2 linked regions of the Tahibacter amnicola genome follow. The protein of the gene in region 2 interacts with the protein of the main gene of each other region in a pairwise test. Links are inferred from orthologs where the notes say so. Each region holds a gene or a part of one and is shown on either strand. Other genes may lie near its edges.

Region 1 (9,014 bases), 4.0 Mb from region 2 along the record:
ATTCGGCGATGTGCCGCTGATCACCGCCATCCCCTTCCAGATCAACCAGGTGTTCCTGGCCATTCTCGTCAACGCGTTGCAGGCGATTTCCGGACGCGGCCGCGTGACCGTGCGCACCAGCGTCGACGGCGCCCGTGTACGCGTGGACCTGTGCGACACGGGCGTCGGCATCGATCCGGCACACCTGGGCCGGATCTTCGAGCCATTCTTCTCAACCCGGCCGGTTGGTGCGGGAACCGGGCTGGGCCTGTCGGTCGCCTGGAGTATCGTGGAACGCCACGGCGGTACCATCCAGGTCGTCAGCGAACCGGGACACGGCAGCTGCTTTGCGGTGTTCCTTCCGATTCACCCGCCCGCCCGACGCAACAGCCCCGACGGATCTCTCATGCATTGACCTCAGATTACATCCCAGGCGTAGTCGCCGCGCTCCAGGATGCGCGCCGCCAATGCGTCCATCTCCGTATCGGCATTGCGCTCCAGGCCGCGCACATTGCGCGAAAGACGTCGCCGCGCCTGCCGGGTAAACACTTCCGCAATCTGTACGGCCGCCACCGCGTCGGCATGCGCCGCGCGAACCAGGGAATCGGCGCGCGACAGCACGCACAATCCCACGAAGAGATCGATCGCCATGTCCGCCACCCGCTTGAGCGCGTATTGCTGGTCGGCAATGGACTTTCCGTAGCGGCGCAGCAGCGCATCGGAACTTTTGGACAGCTCGACGACGTACCTCTCGTACGTCGCGGCGGCCCGTCGCAGCGGCGGCGACAGCTCGCGCAGGATCTTGTCGGTGCCGTAGCCGGTCGTTTCGCGCACGCGACGGCTGGCGTAGGTGGTCAGAACGCCAAAGCCCTTGATGGGATCGTTGAAAATGTTGCCCACCGCCGATTTCAGGTTCGACAGGGTGGCGCCGACGTCCTTCAGGCCGGAAAGGCCCACGTATAGTCGCAGGATTTCGTTGGTCCCTTCGAAGATGGACAGGATGCGCGTATCGCGGCTGATCTGCTCATAGGGATATTCGCGCATGAAGCCGTTGCCGCCGGCGATCTGCAATGCCTCGTAGCTCGCACGCTGCACGGCTTCGCTGGCGAAGATCTTGCTGATCGCTGCTTCGACGGAATAGTCGGCGCAACCGCTGTCGATGTAGTGCGCAACCATCCAGACCGCGCTTTCCGCGGCAAAACAGTCGACGGTCATCTGCGCGATTTTCTCGCGCACCAGCCCGAATTCCGCGATCGGGCGTCCGAACTGCTTGCGTTCCTTGGACTGGGCCGTGGCCAGGCGGATCAGCGCCTTCATGCCGCCAACCGCGCCGCCGCCAAGTCCCGTGCGCCCATTGTTGAGGATCGCCATCGCAACCTTGAAACCCTTGCCGACCTCACCCAGCACGTTGGCGGCGGGAACCGTCACGTCTGCAAACGCCACCGTCGTCGTGGAGGACGCACGGATGCCCATCTTGTCCTCGTGCGGACCATGGCTGACCCCCGGCCACGCCGCCTCGACGATGAAGGCGGTCATCTTGCCCTCGGGGGTGTCGGTTCGCGCGAACACCGTATATAAATCCGCTATTCCACCATTGGTGATCCAGATCTTCTCGCCACTCAAGGTCCAGCTGCCGTCGGCGTTGCGCGTCGCACGCGTGCGCACGGATGCCGCGTCCGAGCCGGCGCCCGATTCAGTAAGGCAGAACGCGGCGATCATCTCGCCGCTGGCGAGCCGGGGCAGGTACTGCGCCTTCTGTTCCGGGGTGCCGAACAGCAGCACGCCCTTCATGCCGATGGAGCTGTGCGCACCAATGGTCAGGGAGACGGAACTGTCGTGCTGGCTCGTCTGGCAGAGCACGCGGGCGTAGGCCGCATTGGATAGCTCCAGTCCACCGAAGGCCTCGGGGATGATCAGCCCGAACAGCCCCATGTCGCGCAGCGCCTGGATGAACTCGGCGGGCTGCTCGGCGATGCGATCCCAGTGCTTGAGCTCCGCCTGCTTGTCGGCCAGGAAGGCATCGATGGCATCGGTCATCGCACCGAGCATTTCCCGGTCGCGCTCGCGCAGTGCGGGATAGGGAAAGAGGTTTTCTTCGACAATCTCACCGAAGAACAGACCTTTCGCCACGCTCTGGTCGTGGCGCAGTGCATCGCCGGAAGATGCTGCCGCGGGCGCGGGTGCGGTATTCATCGCCACTGCCTCCTGGGGGAACGTCCGGCAGTGTCCATCGCCTATGGGAGGATCGCAAGCGGCGCGCCGCCGCAGCGGATACGCGAAAACGCGCCGGTGGCGTGCACCGGCGCGTTCGATTCATGGCGGCCGTTGCGACGTCAGGATGCTGTTTCAGGCGCAGCCCGAAGGCACGGTGCGGACGCCGACCCTTGCGTCCGCACCATGACCGCGTCGTCAACGGGTGTTGGCTACTATCAGGTCGGTGCGCGCGGCGAGGTACTCGCCCTGCGACCATTGCACCATCGCATCGAGCGTCGGTGCACCGGGCGCGGCGAAGCCGGTCGTCGCCAGGTCAAGCTCGCGCCGCTGTGACACACGCGGTGCGTTGCTCCACTCCGGACGGCAGGAACGACTGCTGCCAGGCTCCACGAGCGAGAGCATGCGACCAGATGGACGATAGCGGTAGTTCGCCTGCAGCTGCGGATCGCAGCCGCCGACCAGCACGTAGTTCATGTCGAGACGACCGAGAATCGCCGACGCCAGGACAGCGGCACTGGTGGCGTCGCCGGATGCCACGATGGTGATGTCGGCGGCTTCCACACCCGCCGCCATCATTTCGCGCGCCTTCCTGGCCACGCTTTCGGCGTAGGCGACCACGTCGCCGGATGCATCGGGCTGCATCGCCTGCACGGCAAACCCGCGCTCGCGGTAGCCCTTTCCGAGCGCCTCACTGACCACCGTCGGCTGGGCATCGGCCAGCACCAGGGCCTGGCGCTCGGCCGCATCGGCAAATGAGGGCGCCAGCACGGCGCCGCCGACCACAGCGATCAAGGCACGAACCCAGAAGGTGTGACGGGCACGATCAGAAATTTCCGCGAAAGACCACATGGCAGCGCTCCGACGAATTGGATTGGCTGACCGGGTTCCGCTCCTCATCGGGCGGTACGTGTCAGTGTCCGTTAGGATGTCGGCCGAAGCACTTTGGTTGCGCCAGATCGGCTCGAAATTGACCCAACTGATGGCATATACGCAGCTGGTTCAGGTGGGAGCGTGGCGAACCTGGCCGTTGCCGCGCACGACAAAGCGCTCGATGGTGAGCGATTCCGCTCCCATCGGACCATAGGCGTGCAATCGGGTGGTGGAGATACCAATCTCGGCGCCCAGGCCGAGCTCGCCGCCATCGGAAAAGCGCGACGACGCATTCACCATCACCACCGCCGAGCGCAGGCTGCGTACGAAATGATCCGCGCGTTGCGCATCGCGCGTAGCGATGACTTCGGTGTGATCCGAGCCGAATCGCCGGATGTGGTGGATAGCCTGGTCGATACCGTCGACCACCTTCACCGCCAGCACCAGGTCGAGAAATTCGGCCGCGTAGTCGTCATCGGTCGCCAGCGTATGATCACCGGCAATGGCGATGCCGCGTTCGCACAGGCGCAACTCGACCCCGCGGGCCCTGAGAGCTTGCACCGCGGCTGGAAGGAACTGCCCCGCACACGCGCGATGGACCAGCAGTGTCTCCAGCGCGTTGCAGACCGCCGGGCGCGTGGTCTTCCCATCCACCAGGAGTGCCAGCGCCAACGCCAGGTCCGCGTCCTTGTCGACGAAAAGATGGCAGACACCCTTGTAGTGCTTGATCACCGGCACGCGCGCGTGCTCGGCGACAAACCGGATCAGCCCTTCGCCACCGCGCGGAATGGCAAGATCCACAATGTCCGTCAACTGCAGGAGTTCGACCATGACCTCGCGGCGCGTATCCTCCACCAGGGTGATCGCGTGCGGTGAAATACCGCTAATCTCCAGCGCGCGCCCCAGCGCGGCCGCGATGGCGCGGTTGGAATGCAGGGCTTCCGAACCGCCGCGAAGGATCACGCCATTGCCGGCCTTCAGGCAGAGACCCGCCGCGTCAGCGGTGACATTCGGCCTGGCCTCATAGATCATTGCCACCACACCGAGTGGCACGCGGACGCGTTCGATCGTGAGGCCATTGGGCCGGGTTTCCCGACGCGTCACGCTCCCCACCGGATCCGGCAATCCGGCCACATGGCGCAGTGCGTCAGCCATGGCACGAACACGCGCCGGATCCAGAGCGAGCCGATCCAGCATCGCCGAAGAGAGCGCCTTCTGCCGCGCTGCAGCCATGTCGAGCGCGTTGGCAGACAGGATGGCATCGGCATCGTGTTCGATCGCCTCGGCCATCGCCACGAGCACCGCCGCTTTGCGCGCCGCATCCAGCGCTGCCACGGTCGCGGCGGCGTCGCGGCAGGCCAAGGCCAAGGTACGGATCGAGTCAGTCATGCGGACACTGCTCCTTCCAGGACGACCAGATCGTCGCGATGCACAATGGTTTCGCCGTAGCTATAGCCCAGCAGGGCTTCAATCTCGCGCGACTTGCGGCCGGCCACGCGGCGGATCTCCACGGCGCCGTACTGGCACAGGCCACGTGCGATGGTGCGACCCTCTGCATCGACGATGTCCGCCACGTCACCGCGCGCGAAATCGCCATCGACGGCCACCACGCCGCTGGGCAACAGCGACGCGCCCGCGCCATGCAGGGCGCGCACCGCGCCGGCGTCGACGCAAATGCGCCCGCCGTTGCCCGGTGTGTGGCGCAGCCAGTACTTGCGCGCGTGCAGTCGCCCGCCTTCGGCGCGAAAGCGGGTGCCGCAGAGGCGGTCGACAGAGAGATCGCGCAGAACATCCGCCCGGGTGCCATTGAAGAGCAGCGTCGGAATGCCGGCGGCTGCAGCCTTGCCCGCCGCTTCGACCTTGGTGGCCATCCCACCGGTTCCGACGGTGCTGCCGGCGCCACCGGCCATCGCGATGACGGCAGGCGTGATAACCGGCACGTCCTCGACAGGAACGGCATCGCTGTGCGTGCGTGGATTGGCCGTGAACAGGCCGTCGATATCCGTGGCAATCATCAACACGTCCGCATCGACCAGTGCAGCGACGATCGCGGCGAGATTGTCGTTGTCACCCAGCTTGAGCTCATCGACAGCGACCGTGTCATTTTCATTGACGACAGGCAGCGCACCCAGGCCGAGCAGTTCGCGCAGCGTCGCGCGGGCGTTCAAGTAGCGGCGGCGGTTACGCAGGTCGTCATGGGTCAGCAGCACCTGGGCAACCGGTCGATCGAAGAAGCGCTGCCACAGCGCCACCACGCTGGTCTGACCGATCGCCGCCAGCGCCTGCCGCGCGGCAAGACCGTGGGCTGTCTCCGGCTGCGAACGGACCAGGGCACGCCCCGCCGCCACGGCACCGGAGGACACCAGCACGATTTCGCGACCGGCGCGGTGCGCCGCAGCGATGAACTCGGCGATACCAAGAGCGTAGCGCGTGCTCAGGCCGGCGCCGTCCGCCGCCAGCAGGCTGCTGCCGACCTTCAGCACGGCGCGGCGCCAAGGAGGAAGTCCGTGCGGACTATGCGCGGGACGCATCGCTGATCTCCCCGGCCTGCCAGCGCCGTTCAAGCTCCGCCAGACGCAGGTCAGCAGCGCCGCCGGGGGACACGCGGGCCGCAAGGCTGGCTTCCGGTGTACGCCCCTGCCCCGCTTCGTTCGCCGTATCCGCCGCACGCCGGTAGGCTTCGCGGAACGGCACGCCGGCGGCGGCCTGCTCAATCGCCACGTCGGTGGCATACATGCTGCTCTCGATCGCCGCGCGCATGGCGGCGGCATCCCAGCCCAGCTCACGCAACAGATTCGGCAAAAGCGCCAGAGCACCAAGCCCACGCGTGAATCCATGCACGATGGAGCCCTTGGAAAACTGCAGATCGCGCTGGTAACCCGACGGCAGCGAAAGCAACTGTTCCACTTCGCAGCGTGCGGCCGCCACGGCGGAATAGCTCGCCCGCATCAGCTCGACGACGTCCGGATTGCGCTTGTTTGGCATGATCGACGAGCCCGTGGTGTACGCGGCAGGCAGCTGCACGAACCGGTACTCGGCGGTGGTGAACAGGCTAAGGTCCCACGCCAGACGACGCAGATCGAGCAAGGCGCCCGCCAGGGCGTCGAGCGCCGCCAGCTCGAACTTTCCGCGCGACAACTGCGCGTAGATCGGCGACAGCTGGAGGCGGCCGAAGGCCAGGCGCTGCGTCGTGAAATCCCGGTCCAGCGGCAGGTTGACGCCATAGCCTGCCGCAGTACCGAGCGGATTGCAGTCGACCAGGGCCAAGGTGTCGGCCGCGCGCCGGGCGTTATCGATGAACGCCTCGGCAAAGCCGGCGAACCACATTCCCGTGGACGACACCACCGCCCGCTGCAGGTGCGTGTAGCCGGGCATCGGCAGGTCGTCGCGCGCGGCCCGATCCAGGCAAACGCGCGCGACGCCACGGCATAGCGTCACCAGCTCGGCCAGCTTCTCCTTCAGCCACAGACGCGACGCGACCAGGATCTGGTCATTGCGGCTGCGCCCGGTGTGCACCTTGCGTCCGATATCCCCCAGTCGCGCAATAAGACGTGCCTCGATGGCCGAGTGACCGTCTTCGTAGCTGTCGTCCAGGATAAAGCGGCCGGAATGAAAATCCTCGCCCAGTTCCGCCAGTTCACGTACCAGCTGCGCCGATTCCTCCGCCGTGATCAACCCGATGCGGGCGAGCCCCTCCACATGGGCCTGACTCGCCTGGATGTCGTGCAGGAAAAATTCGCGGTCGAGCAGCACGTCGTCACCGGCGAGGAATTGCATGATGCGCTTGTCGACTTCGACACCGGATTTCTGCCACAGCAGTTCGGACATGTCAGGGCTCCGCCTTCGATGCGGTCACGGGAATTGCCGTCAGCTCGTCAAAGCCAAGGGCACGGTTGAGATTCTGCAGGGCCTGCGTTGCGGCCCCCTTGAGCAGGTTGTCGATCGTGGCGACGACCACCAGACGCTTTCCGCCCGGCGCCAGCGCGAATCCGCCGATCTCGCAGCCGTGGTCGCCGGCGATCCGGCTGACCCAGGGCGCCTCGTCCACGACGCGGACGAGCGGCTCGGCCGAATAGCGCTCGCGATACCGGCCAGTGACTGCCGGCAAGGTCTGCGGTGTCTGCAGCCACAGGTTGACGGTCATGGTGATGCCGCGAAAGTGCGGCGCTACGTGCGGCATGAATTCCACGGGCAGGCCCAGATGTTCGCTGACCTCCCGCTCATGCACGTGGCCGACCAGCGAATACGGCATCAGGTTGTCGCGCAATTTCTGCGGATCGTTCTTGTCGGACGGCGTCGTTCCGGCGCCCGAATAGCCGGAAACACCAAAGCAGGTCGGCGGGCCGGCCAGGAGATCCTTGATGGGCGCGATCGCCAGCTGCATGGCCGTGGCATAACAGCCGGGATTGCTGATGCGCCGCTGGTCCTGCCAGGCGGAACGGTACAGCTCGGGAAGCCCGTAGTACCAGCTGCGATCGAAGCGGTAGTCGGCCGACAGGTCGAGCAGGATGGTCGAGGATTCGCCCATCGCCTCGACGTAGGGAGCAGCCTTGCCGTTGGGCAGGGCCAGGACGACAGCGTCCGCGTCATGGGCGGCAGTCTGAGCGGGGTCTAGATTGGTGTAGCGCAGATCGCCACGGTAGTGGGCATTGTGATCGCTGACGCGCTGGCCATCCAGCTCACGTGACGAGACAAAGGCCAGCTCCAGGCCCGGATGTCCTGCGATCAGGGAAATCAGTTCGGCGCCGGTGTGACCGCGCGCGCCGATGATGCCAACGGATTTCTTCATGGACGACGGAATCTCCAGGGGTTCAGGGCCGTCAACCGATCAGGGTTGGCGGCCGGTCGCGGCAATGGTCCACGCAGAAGGCGATGTCGGAAAAATCTTCCAGCCCATACCAGAACACTTTCCACTTTTCCTGCTTGAAGCAGCCATCGGATTCGGCGTAGTAGAACGGATTGACCAGGTTGCCGTGTCGTGAGCGCCAGAACAGCTGCGGCACCTCCTCGCGCATCACCTGCCACACGGCACGCCCCAGTCCCTCGCCCTGCGCCTCGTCGAGCACCGCGAATTTGTCGAGATAGGTATGCCCCTGGACCTCCGTCAGGATCACCGCGGCGCGATAGTTCTCGCTGATGTAGACGCACTGGGGAACTGTGCGCTCGAAGTAGTCCGCGACCAGGCGCCGCCCGAAACTCGACTCGATCAGCGAGCGCAGGCGATCGCAGTCGATGCCCTGCCAGGAATGGAACTTCAGGACTTTCTCGCCGCGCCGCACCAGCGTGCCCGAGCCCTTGTGGGTGAAGAGTTCCTTGGCCAGCTCGGCCGGCCGCGTGATCGAGATCGAGGACGTCAGCGGCAGGCGGTCCAGCAGCAATTTGATCTGCTCGATCTTCAGCCGCATGCCCGAATGCAGCCACGGCTGCGCCATCAGATGATCGTATTCGGTCGACAGGTTGATCGAATCGATCACCGCCTCTTCACCGTCGAGCAGGCCACCCGTGCTGGTCAGGAAGATGATCTTGTAGGGCTGCAGCACCTGCACCAGCTCATTGGCCGCGAAATCCGCATTGATGTTGAGAATCTGACCGCCCAGTGTTTCGCCCAGGCTCGCGATCACGGGAATGGAGCCGGCGTTGAGGCTGGCTTCGATCGGCGCCAGATTTACGCCGGTCACCTCGCCGACAAGGCCGTAGCGTTCGCGGTCCATGAACTCCGCGTCGAAGACGCCGCCGACGATTGAGGTCGCACGCGCGTCCGTCGCCTGCAGCGATTCGACGAGCTTGAGGTTCTCGGTCAGCATAACGCGGCGCACGATCGCCAGTGCCTCGGGTGAAGTCACGCGCAGGCCGTCGATGGTCTGCTTCTGGATGCCAGCTGCGGACAGCTGTTCGTCCAGCTGGGGACCGGCACCGTGCACCACGATCGGTGTCAGACCCACCTGCTGCAG
Region 2 (8,804 bases):
CATCCATCAGGTCGCCGGGACGTCCTTCCGCGCTCGCGGGAATCGCAAAGGCCAGGCGTCCACCCGAATCGACCCACGTGAGCAGCGCATCGACCTGCTGCCGGGTCATCGCGCGCGGATCGGCGCTGTAGATAACGGTGTCGCCGGGTTTGAGATCCAGCGCGGTCAATGCCAACGTCGCGTGCGATTCAGCGCGCAGGCCGCGCGCCTCCAGCGTCTTCTGCAGGGCGAACAGCGGGTTGTAGCTGGCCTCGCCGCGCGGCGGCACCGACACTTCTTTCTCGACCCGCTCGAAGGTGTACAGCCACCAGGCCACGAGGAGCCCGACGAGGACAGCCCCTACGCCGCCGATGATCCAGGCCTTGTATTTCATGGCGCCGCACTCCGCGGCGGCGCCGACCACTCGCGCAGCAGGGCTTCCAGCTCGGCGCTGGTCGGCAACCGGCTGGCATAGGCGGCTGCCTGCCACAGGCGGACGATGCGGATAAACAGCGCGGCGTACGGGTCCTCGCCCAGGTTTCGGGCACGCCGCACGCACTCGGACTCGGTCGCTCCCGGCGGAAGCGGCGCACCCAGCGCCACCGCCAGGCGTTCAACGGACGCCCGATAGAGCAGCGCCAGCGCCGCCCGGTGCTGCCCCGCGGCGATCAGGGCGCGTATCGCAGCTGGAATATCGTCCGGCAGGCGTTCCGGCACCGTCAGTTCGTGCACATCGACGGTATCGGGCGCACGGCGCACCGGGCCGCCAGGCAACCAGGACAGCCACACGTCGCGGTAGCGCACCAGCAGGTACACACCGAAGGCCACCAGCGCCCACAGGGCCGCTTCGGCCAGGACCCCGAAGAACTGGCCAAGATGGCGTGCCCATCCCATATTCGTCCGGCTCGACGACGAGGACGACTCCAGCGGATTGCGCCGCTGCCAGGTGGTGATCGTGGCCTTGGGGTTGAGGTCCGGATCGGTATAGGCCTTCGCGACGTTGTCCTGGAACGAGGTGCTGTCTGCCTGATAACCCGAGCCAAAGACCGTTTCCAGCGGCGCAGTGTTCGTCTTCGCGTGCAGGTCGTCCAGGCCCAGCATCTCTTCCAGGCGGCCGGAGCGTTCGCGGTCCCCGTCCTGGTCCGGTGCGGCGTCGGCGGCGTCGGTCTCGTCCGGTTCGGTGTGCTCGCACTGCTCGCAGGCGCTGTCCACCGGCGCGGTGGCCACCGCTTCCGCCCGCACCGTGGGCGCGACGAACAGCACCGTCGCCAGCGCCAGGACCACGGCGGCGGCCGGCTGCAGCCGCGCGGCAAGCCGGCGGAACACCAGTTCGACGTCCCAGGCTTCCAGTTCGGTGCGGCGATTGAGGTACAGCCCGAACCCGGCGCCGACATAGAAGGGCTCGACGATGCTCATGCCGATCCAGCCGGCCAGGTACAGCAGCATCTGCGCCCACAGCGGCGGCTCTTCGGTGAGCGTGCGCCACATCGCCTGGGCCGAGTCGGACAGGAATTCGGTCGGCACGAAGATCAGTACCGAGACGATGATGGAAAACGACAGCATGGTGTCCAGGTGAATGCCGACGATGGTCAGCATGGACGCCGGTGTGCCGCTGCCCTTGGCCAGCAGGCGCACGCGCTGGGATCGCCGCGCGCCGGTGAGTCCTTCGAGCAGGTCCACGCCCAGCAGCAGCGCCCGCGCCGGGTTGAGACGGCGCCACAGCAGCCAGGGCCAGATACCGCTCCAGCCCCAGCGGCGTGCACTCTCGAGCGTCTGGCGCAGGCTCGGCGTCTCGCCGAAGACAGCCCGCGAGAGCACGAACAGCGGCACGCGGTCGAACGCGGGCTTGAACCACCACAGCAGCACCGACGCAATCCACATCTGGTCCAGCAGGGCACCGACCGCCATGAAGGCCAGTGCGACAGGCAGCGTGGCGATGATCCACGACACCCAGATGGCACGCGCATGGTGCCGCACCAGGGCAATCCCCAGGTCCGCCGCTTCCCACGGCGCGCGGCGGCGGACCGCGATGGTCAGCTCTTCAAGCTGCATGGTTCACCCGGCCCGATGGCGCCATTCCGGCCTCAGCCCCCATGCGCATGTTCCCTTCCGCCCCGCACCAGCCACAGCAGGATGAACAGCCACAGCAAGCCGCCGACACTGAATTTCACCGGGTCGGGCATCCATTCGATCGACGACCAGAACGCCTCGACAAACGCCGCGAACACCAGCATCGCGAAAACGCCCAGTGCCAGGCGTGCGCCGATCACGCCGGCCTCCACGAGCGCGCGGCCGCGCGTGCGACGGCCTGGCGCGAGGATGGCCATGCCCAGCTGCAGGCCGGCGCCGCCGGCAATGACGATGGCCAGGAGCTCGGGCGCGGAATGCCCGACGACGAAGCGCCAGAAAGGCCCGCCGTAACCAATGGCCGTCAGGTGCCCGGCCACCCCGCCCATGATGATCCCGTTGCTTACCAGCACCAACACGCTGCCGACGCCGGCGACCAGGCCGCTGGCAAAGGTGCGGAAGCCGATACTGACATTGTTCATGATGTAATAACCGAACATTTTTACATCCGTGCCTTCCGTGCGGCCCAGCCGCCTGCCGGAGTTGGCCGGGTCGTACATGTTCTCGAACTGGGCCAGCTGGGCGGGTTCGAACAGCGACTGGGCCAGGTCCGGCCGCCACTGGATCAGGCCAATGGTGAGAAGGAACGGCACGAACAGCAGCGCCGCAGACACCGCCATCACGCGCCACTGGCTGCGCACCAGGCGCGGGAATTCCGCGCCGAGGAACAGGGCAATGCGATGCCAGCGCGGCGCCGAGGGCCGATACAGCACCTGGTGGCCACGCTGGATCAGTTCGCGCAGGTAGTCGATCAGCAGGGTGCTGTAGCCGCGGCGCTCCGCCAGGGCGAGGTGATGGCAGACCCGCCGGTAGGCCGCGGGAAAATCCACGTCCGACAACAGGCCTTCGGCGTCGAAGGAACGGTCCTTGGCCTTGGGCTGGGACCGGGCGATCAGCCAGGCGTCCAGCGCGCTCCAATCAGACTGGTGGGCGGCGACGAAAGCGTCCTGCTTCATGCGGGTTTGCGCCCGAGGATGGCGTTGGCCATGCCGAGCAGGCGCTCGACCGCCTTGGGCCCGCGCGTCTGCGTGAGCATCGGCAGCAGGCTGGCCAGTTCCAGCTGGCGCTCGCCGGTCAGCTGGCGCGAACGTTCGGCGAAGGCGAGGATCGCCGCCTTCTCCGCCTGGGTCAGCACGATCGGCACGTCAACGGGCGCGACGTGCGGCGCAGCGGTCGGACGCTTGGGTTTGTCCACGTGCACCACCAGCGTTCCGGCCACGATGTCGCCCAGGCGCCGGCTGCTGTGATCCACCAGGCTGGAAACGGCGCCGACACCGTAGAGAAACGGCAGCAGGTCGACGGTACGCATCAGATTGCGCACGAACGAGGCCGTCCAGCTCACCGGCGTGCCGTTGGCGTGCACCACGCGCAGGCCCATGGCGCGCTTGCCGAGGGTCTGGCCATTGTTGAGAACTTCGAAAATCACCGGGTACCACCACATGATCAGGAAGATCACGATCAGGTAGATGCCCTGCCCGCTCTCGCCGAAGAAACCCAGCGGCATCGCCAGCACCCACAGCGCGGCAACGCGGATGCCCAGGTCCACCGCCCAGGCGACGGACCGCGGCATCAGGCCGGCCGATCGCAGCCGCAGGTTGATGCCTTCGGGGGTTTCCACCAGGGTGAGGGTATCGATCATTGCGCCAGGGATGCCTTCGTCACGCACGGCCACCGGGATGGACGGCCTGTCTCGCGGCCGCCGGCAACGCCCGGGCGTGGCACTTTAGCCGGCAAGCCGCCCGCTTCACAACGGATTACGGCGCCCGGGAGGATCACCGTAACAACGCCAGGCGGCGTTCGAAGGTGATCCCCTCCCGCTTGACGTGCATGCCCAGCACCAGGGTTTCCACCCCGGCGGACGTCGCCGTCCGGAAGGCCGCGGCATACGCCGGATCGATCTCGCTGGCGGTGCGCAGGGCCAGGGCATCACTGCGCTGGACCACAAAAACCACGACCGACCGCGCCCCTTCGGCGCGCATGGCAGCCAGTTCCCGCATATGCCTGGCCGCACGCGTGCTCACCGCGTCGGGGAACAGCGCCAGGCCGAATTCATCGGCCGCTGTCACGGCCTTGACCTCGACGAAGCACGGCGGACGCCCGGGTGATTCAAGCAGCAGGTCGACGCGACTGCCCTCGCGGCCGTAACGCACTTCCCGGCGCACGCCGGCATAGCCCTCCAGCTCGGCGAGCCGGCCCTCGCCCACGGCCTCGAGCACCAGATTCACCGCATGGTGCGGATGCGCGCAGACCAGCGCTCCCGCCACCTCCGACAGCTCCCAGCGCCATGCATGGCGCGAGCCGGGCGGCCGCGGCGAAAGCCAGATCCGCATTCCCGGTTGCGAATAGCCCAGCATGCGGCCGGTATTCGCACACAGCACGGTCAGCTCCTGGCCGGCGGCATCGCGCACGTCGGCGAAGAAACGCTGGCGCCGGCGCAGCAGCGTCGCCGGTTGCAGCGGCTCAGCAAATCGCACGACGAGTGGCCGCCGTGTTCACAGCCAGCCGAACTTGGCGACGAACACCGCGGCGATCACCCATACGGCCGGCGACACTTCGCGATAGCGGCCGGAAAGCCCCTTGATCACGGCGTAGCTGATGAACCCGAAGCCGATGCCGTGGGCGATGGAAAAGGTGAACGGCATGGCCACGGCGCAGATGACGGCGGGAGCTGCTTCGGTCAGGTCGTCCCAGTCGATTTCCGCCAGGCCGCGCGTCATCAGGATCGCCACGTAGATCAGCGCCGGCGCCGTCGCGTAGGGCGGTACGCTCGCCGCGAGCGGCGAGAACAGCAGCGCCGCCAGGAACAGCAGCGCGACCACGACGGCGGTCAGTCCCGTGCGCCCGCCGGCGGCGGTGCCGGCGGCGCTTTCGATATAGGCGGTGGTTGACGAGGTGCCCATCGCCGCACCGGCGACGATCGCAGTCGAATCGGCCAGCAGAGCCCGGCGCAAGCGCGGCAGCTTGCCGTCCTTGTCGAGCAGGCCGGCGCGGTGACTCACGCCGATCAGCGTTCCCGTCGCGTCGAACAGCTCCACCAGGAAGAAGGTGAGCACGACGGCAATCAGCCCGGCATCCAGCGCTGCACGCAAGTCCAGCTGCAGCAAGGTCGGCATCAGCGACGGCGGCAGCGACGCGACACCGGCCAGCGGGCTCAGGCCCAGCACGATCGACACGAGGGTGACCAAGAGAATACCGATGATGATGCCACCGGTGACGCGACGCGCTTCCAGCGCCACGATCAGCAGCAGGCCGGCGGCAGCCAGGAGCACGCCCGGTGAAGTCAGCGTGCCGACAGTCACGAACGTCGCCGGGCTGGCGGCAATCAGTCCGGCATTCTTCATGCCGATGATGGCCAGGAACAGTCCGATGCCGGCAGAGATGGATAGCTTTAGCGAACGCGGGATCGCATCGACGATCCACTCGCGGATGCGCACCAGGCTGACCAGGATGAACAGGCAGCCGGAGATGAATACGGCGCCCAGTGCCGCCTGCCAGGTGTAACCCAGCCCCTGCACGACAGTGAACGCGAAGTAGGCGTTGAGCCCCATGCCCGGCGCCATGGCGATGGGATAGTTCGCATACAGGCCCATGACCGCCGATCCCAGCGCGGCCGCCAGGCAGGTAGCGACGAAGACCGCATCGCGCGGCATGCCCGCCGCGGAAAGGATCTCCGGGTTGACGAACATGATGTAGGCCATCGCCAGGAAGGTGGACAGGCCTGCCAGGCATTCGGTGCGCACGGTGGTGCCGTGCTCGCGCAACTGGAACAGCGATTCGATCATGGTCGCTCCGTCAAGGTGGCGCAGGCACGGCACGCACGCGATGCGCGGCGATCAGTTCTCCGGTTTCACCTGGGCCGTCGTGTTGTACCCCTTGACCTTGATGAACCAGATGCCCATGAAGCCGCGCTTTACGGTCACTTCCGGCGCGTCCAGACCGCGCGAAACCACCAGCGAACTGGCGTCGCTCACACGCCATTTCTGGCCGTTCTGCAGAACCAGTACCTTGCCCTGGGACCAGCCGTTGAATGCACCGGCGATGCGGCTGTGCACCTCGTCGGCACTCACCTTCGGCTCGCCGGCCGGCTTCGCCTCATCGGGCGCCGCCTTGCGCTCGGCGACCGCCGTGGCCGACGACGCTTCGGAGGCCGGCTTCAGGGAACGCAGTTCGCCGGCATGGTTGTAGAGCCAGTCTTCCAGCCGGCGCAGCTGCTCGGGCGATTGCTGGTCAAGGCCACTGGCGCGGAACGCCTCGCTGCCCATCAGCGTCTCCAGCCGCGACGCCTCTTCGGCGACCGCCGTCGACAGCGCGCCTGCCACTGCCAGTGCCAACACCAGACCCCGCCTGATTGAAACCGACATCCCTGCTACTCCGTCATCATCGATCGACCGATTCTGCGGCGGCGGGCGGGCAAAGCCAAGCCGGGAACACGCATGGGCTTGTGCTTTGCGGACACCCTCTTTAGGCTCCGCGGCCGCCTGTGGCCGGCGCTACAACGCCGTGGCATCGGCAGGAACCGTGACATCACCGGAGATCGGGCCCTCCAGTGGCGCACGAAACCGGCATATCGACGACAACCGTCGGCTGCCCCCAGGGAACGGACTGACTGAAGGGATTGCACCTGCTGCCATCCCCTGCCAGAGGAAGGCCATGCTGCATCATCAAACCGCGAATCCCGCATTCAATACGAATTCGCATGTTTCTTTTGTTTTTTTATACACAAGACGCGGGAGCAATCGTGCACCGCAATCCCTGTGCCGACTCCTGCAGAAAGAAGTCCTGAACAAGCGTCAGGATTGAAACCCTGCTGAGGCGAACACCCCCCCACAACCCCGTCAGACGCTGACGTACCCAGCGTCTTTTGCCCGCCCCTCGACTCAAGGGGCGCCGAAGAACAAGGCTTTCCGCCTCGTTCAGACCACTCAGAAAGGCTCGCCATGAACAACACCTTGCCGCGTCCGGTCGCCCAGGCGACCGGAATAGTCCGACGTCTGCTCCTGATTTGCGCCGTCACCGTTGCATCACTGGCCATGAATGCCGGTGCGGCGGAGCTCTCGGGCGCCGGCTCCACCTTCGTCGAACCGTTGCTGGGGCGCTGGATCAACACCTGGTCGCAACAATCGGGCACCAGGGTCTCCTACAAGGCCTCGGGCTCGGGCGCCGGCATTGAACAGGTCAAGGCCGGCACGGTGGACTTCGCCATGACCGACGCGCCGCTGTCGGAAGACGAGCTGACCAAGAACAATCTCACGCAGTTTCCCGTGGTTGCCGGCGGCATCGCCATCGTCGTGAACTTTCCCGGCGAACGTCGGCGCCTGCAGCTGACCGGTACCCTGCTGGCCGAGATCTACCTGGGCCGCATCACCCAATGGAATGATCCGAAGCTGCAGGAGCTCAACCCGGCGATGCCCCTGCCGGCACAGCCGATCATCGTCCTGTACCGCGGCGACAGTTCCGGCACGAGCTTCAACATCACCTCGTACCTGACCAAGGTCAGCCCGGAATGGGCGCAGGGCGTCGGTACGTCGAAGGCGCCACAGTGGCCAACGGGTCGGGGTATCCAGGGCAACGAAACCAGTGGCGACACGGTGATCGGGACGCCCTATTCCATCGCCTACGTCGAATACGGCTACGCGCTGGACCACAACATGCAGATCGTTGGATTGCGTGACGCGGCCGGCAAGACCGTCTCGCCGACCCAGTCGACCATCAGCTCCGCGGTCGATGCCGCCGACTGGGCCAATGCGCCGCACTTCAGCGTCCTGCTGGTCGGCGTGCAGGGCAACAACGCCTGGCCAATTGCGGCCGTCACCTGGGCCGTGGTGTCGCGCACGCCGCGCCGCATGGCCGACGGCCAGGGAACACTCGACTTCTTCCGCTGGGTGATCCGCAACGGCGCGGCACTGGCCGACGCGCAGGGCTACACGCCGATGCCCGAACGCGTCGTGAAGCTGATCGAAGCCGCCTGGGCGCGCGAAATGGGCCGCTGATCCGGCCCTGGCGCCGTCTGCTACGAAGGACGTAGCAGACGGCGCGTCATTGCGACGCAAGCCTGTCGGTAAAGATCACTTCGACCGGCACGCTGGCGCCAACATATACACCGCCGGCGAACGCGGCGCCGAAGGGCAGGAATTCGTGCAGGCCGGCCAATCCCGGCATGGTCCACACGCGCACCACCGCGCTGGTCCCCGAGCCGGTGCCCATCACCAGGTCCTGGCTGCCGTTGCCATCGACATCGCCAGCCGCCACGCGCACCCCACCGCGGAACGATGCCGCGAAAGCAAAGAAGCTGGCCATCTCGCCGCCGGTCGCGCCGCTGAACACTTTCACATGGGGCCCGGCACCGGCATCCGCGTCGGCCCCCGTAATCAGATCTGCGCGGCCATCACCGTCGTAGTCGCCCGCGGCGACGAAGACCCCACCGCTGAATCCCGGCAGGTAGGCGAAAAAATCAGCAACCTGGGTACCGGTAGCGCCGTCGAAAACCTTGATCTCGGGCCCTCCGCCCGGTCCGGCACCGGTCACGATATCCGCGTGGCCGTCACCATCGACGTCTCCCGCTGCCACGCGCACGCCGCCGGTGAAACCGGGCGCATAGGCGAAAAAGTTGTGCAATTCCCGTTGATCGCGACCGCTGAGCACGCGCACCTGGGCCGATTGCCCGGCGCCCAGCACGTAGTCGCCGCGACCGTCGCCAT

The links.
Region 1: the proteins of sfsA (region 2) and N4264_RS10100 interact in binary tests that used the Escherichia coli proteins (3 or more experiments, as listed by UniProt). The link is inferred for Tahibacter amnicola from one-to-one orthologs.

Annotation. Positions count from the first base shown.
Region 1 is NZ_CP104694.1:2,367,960-2,376,973, reverse strand. Bases 2,323-5,322 are described here. They hold N4264_RS10100 (glutamate-5-semialdehyde dehydrogenase), read right to left. Parts: upstream 4,453-5,322; coding sequence 3,193-4,452; downstream 2,323-3,192. Other genes in these bases: proB (glutamate 5-kinase), read right to left, coding at 4,449-5,322; N4264_RS10105 (hypothetical protein), read right to left, coding at 2,389-3,042. In the rest of the region: N4264_RS10115 (two-component regulator propeller domain-containing protein), read left to right, coding at 1-394; N4264_RS10110 (acyl-CoA dehydrogenase family protein), read right to left, coding at 397-2,172; more of proB, read right to left, coding at 5,323-5,594; N4264_RS10090 (argininosuccinate lyase), read right to left, coding at 5,578-6,891; argC (N-acetyl-gamma-glutamyl-phosphate reductase), read right to left, coding at 6,893-7,852; N4264_RS10080 (acetylglutamate kinase), read right to left, coding at 7,884-9,014. UniProt on the Escherichia coli protein: Catalyzes the NADPH-dependent reduction of L-glutamate 5-phosphate into L-glutamate 5-semialdehyde and phosphate. The product spontaneously undergoes cyclization to form 1-pyrroline-5-carboxylate.
Region 2 is NZ_CP104694.1:6,406,791-6,415,594, forward strand. The notes cover bases 2,730-5,519. They hold sfsA (DNA/RNA nuclease SfsA), read right to left. Parts: upstream 4,581-5,519; coding sequence 3,879-4,580; downstream 2,730-3,878. Other genes in these bases: N4264_RS25440 (stage II sporulation protein M), read right to left, coding at 2,730-3,062; N4264_RS25445 (RDD family protein), read right to left, coding at 3,059-3,745; N4264_RS25455 (NCS2 family permease), read right to left, coding at 4,599-5,519. In the rest of the region: N4264_RS25430 (DUF4350 domain-containing protein), read right to left, coding at 1-373; N4264_RS25435 (DUF4129 domain-containing protein), read right to left, coding at 370-2,031; more of N4264_RS25440, read right to left, coding at 2,064-2,729; more of N4264_RS25455, read right to left, coding at 5,520-5,888; N4264_RS25460 (hypothetical protein), read right to left, coding at 5,940-6,467; phosphate ABC transporter substrate-binding protein PstS, read left to right, coding at 7,044-8,096; N4264_RS25470 (FG-GAP repeat domain-containing protein), read right to left, coding at 8,143-8,804. UniProt on the Escherichia coli protein: Binds to DNA non-specifically. Could be a regulatory factor involved in maltose metabolism.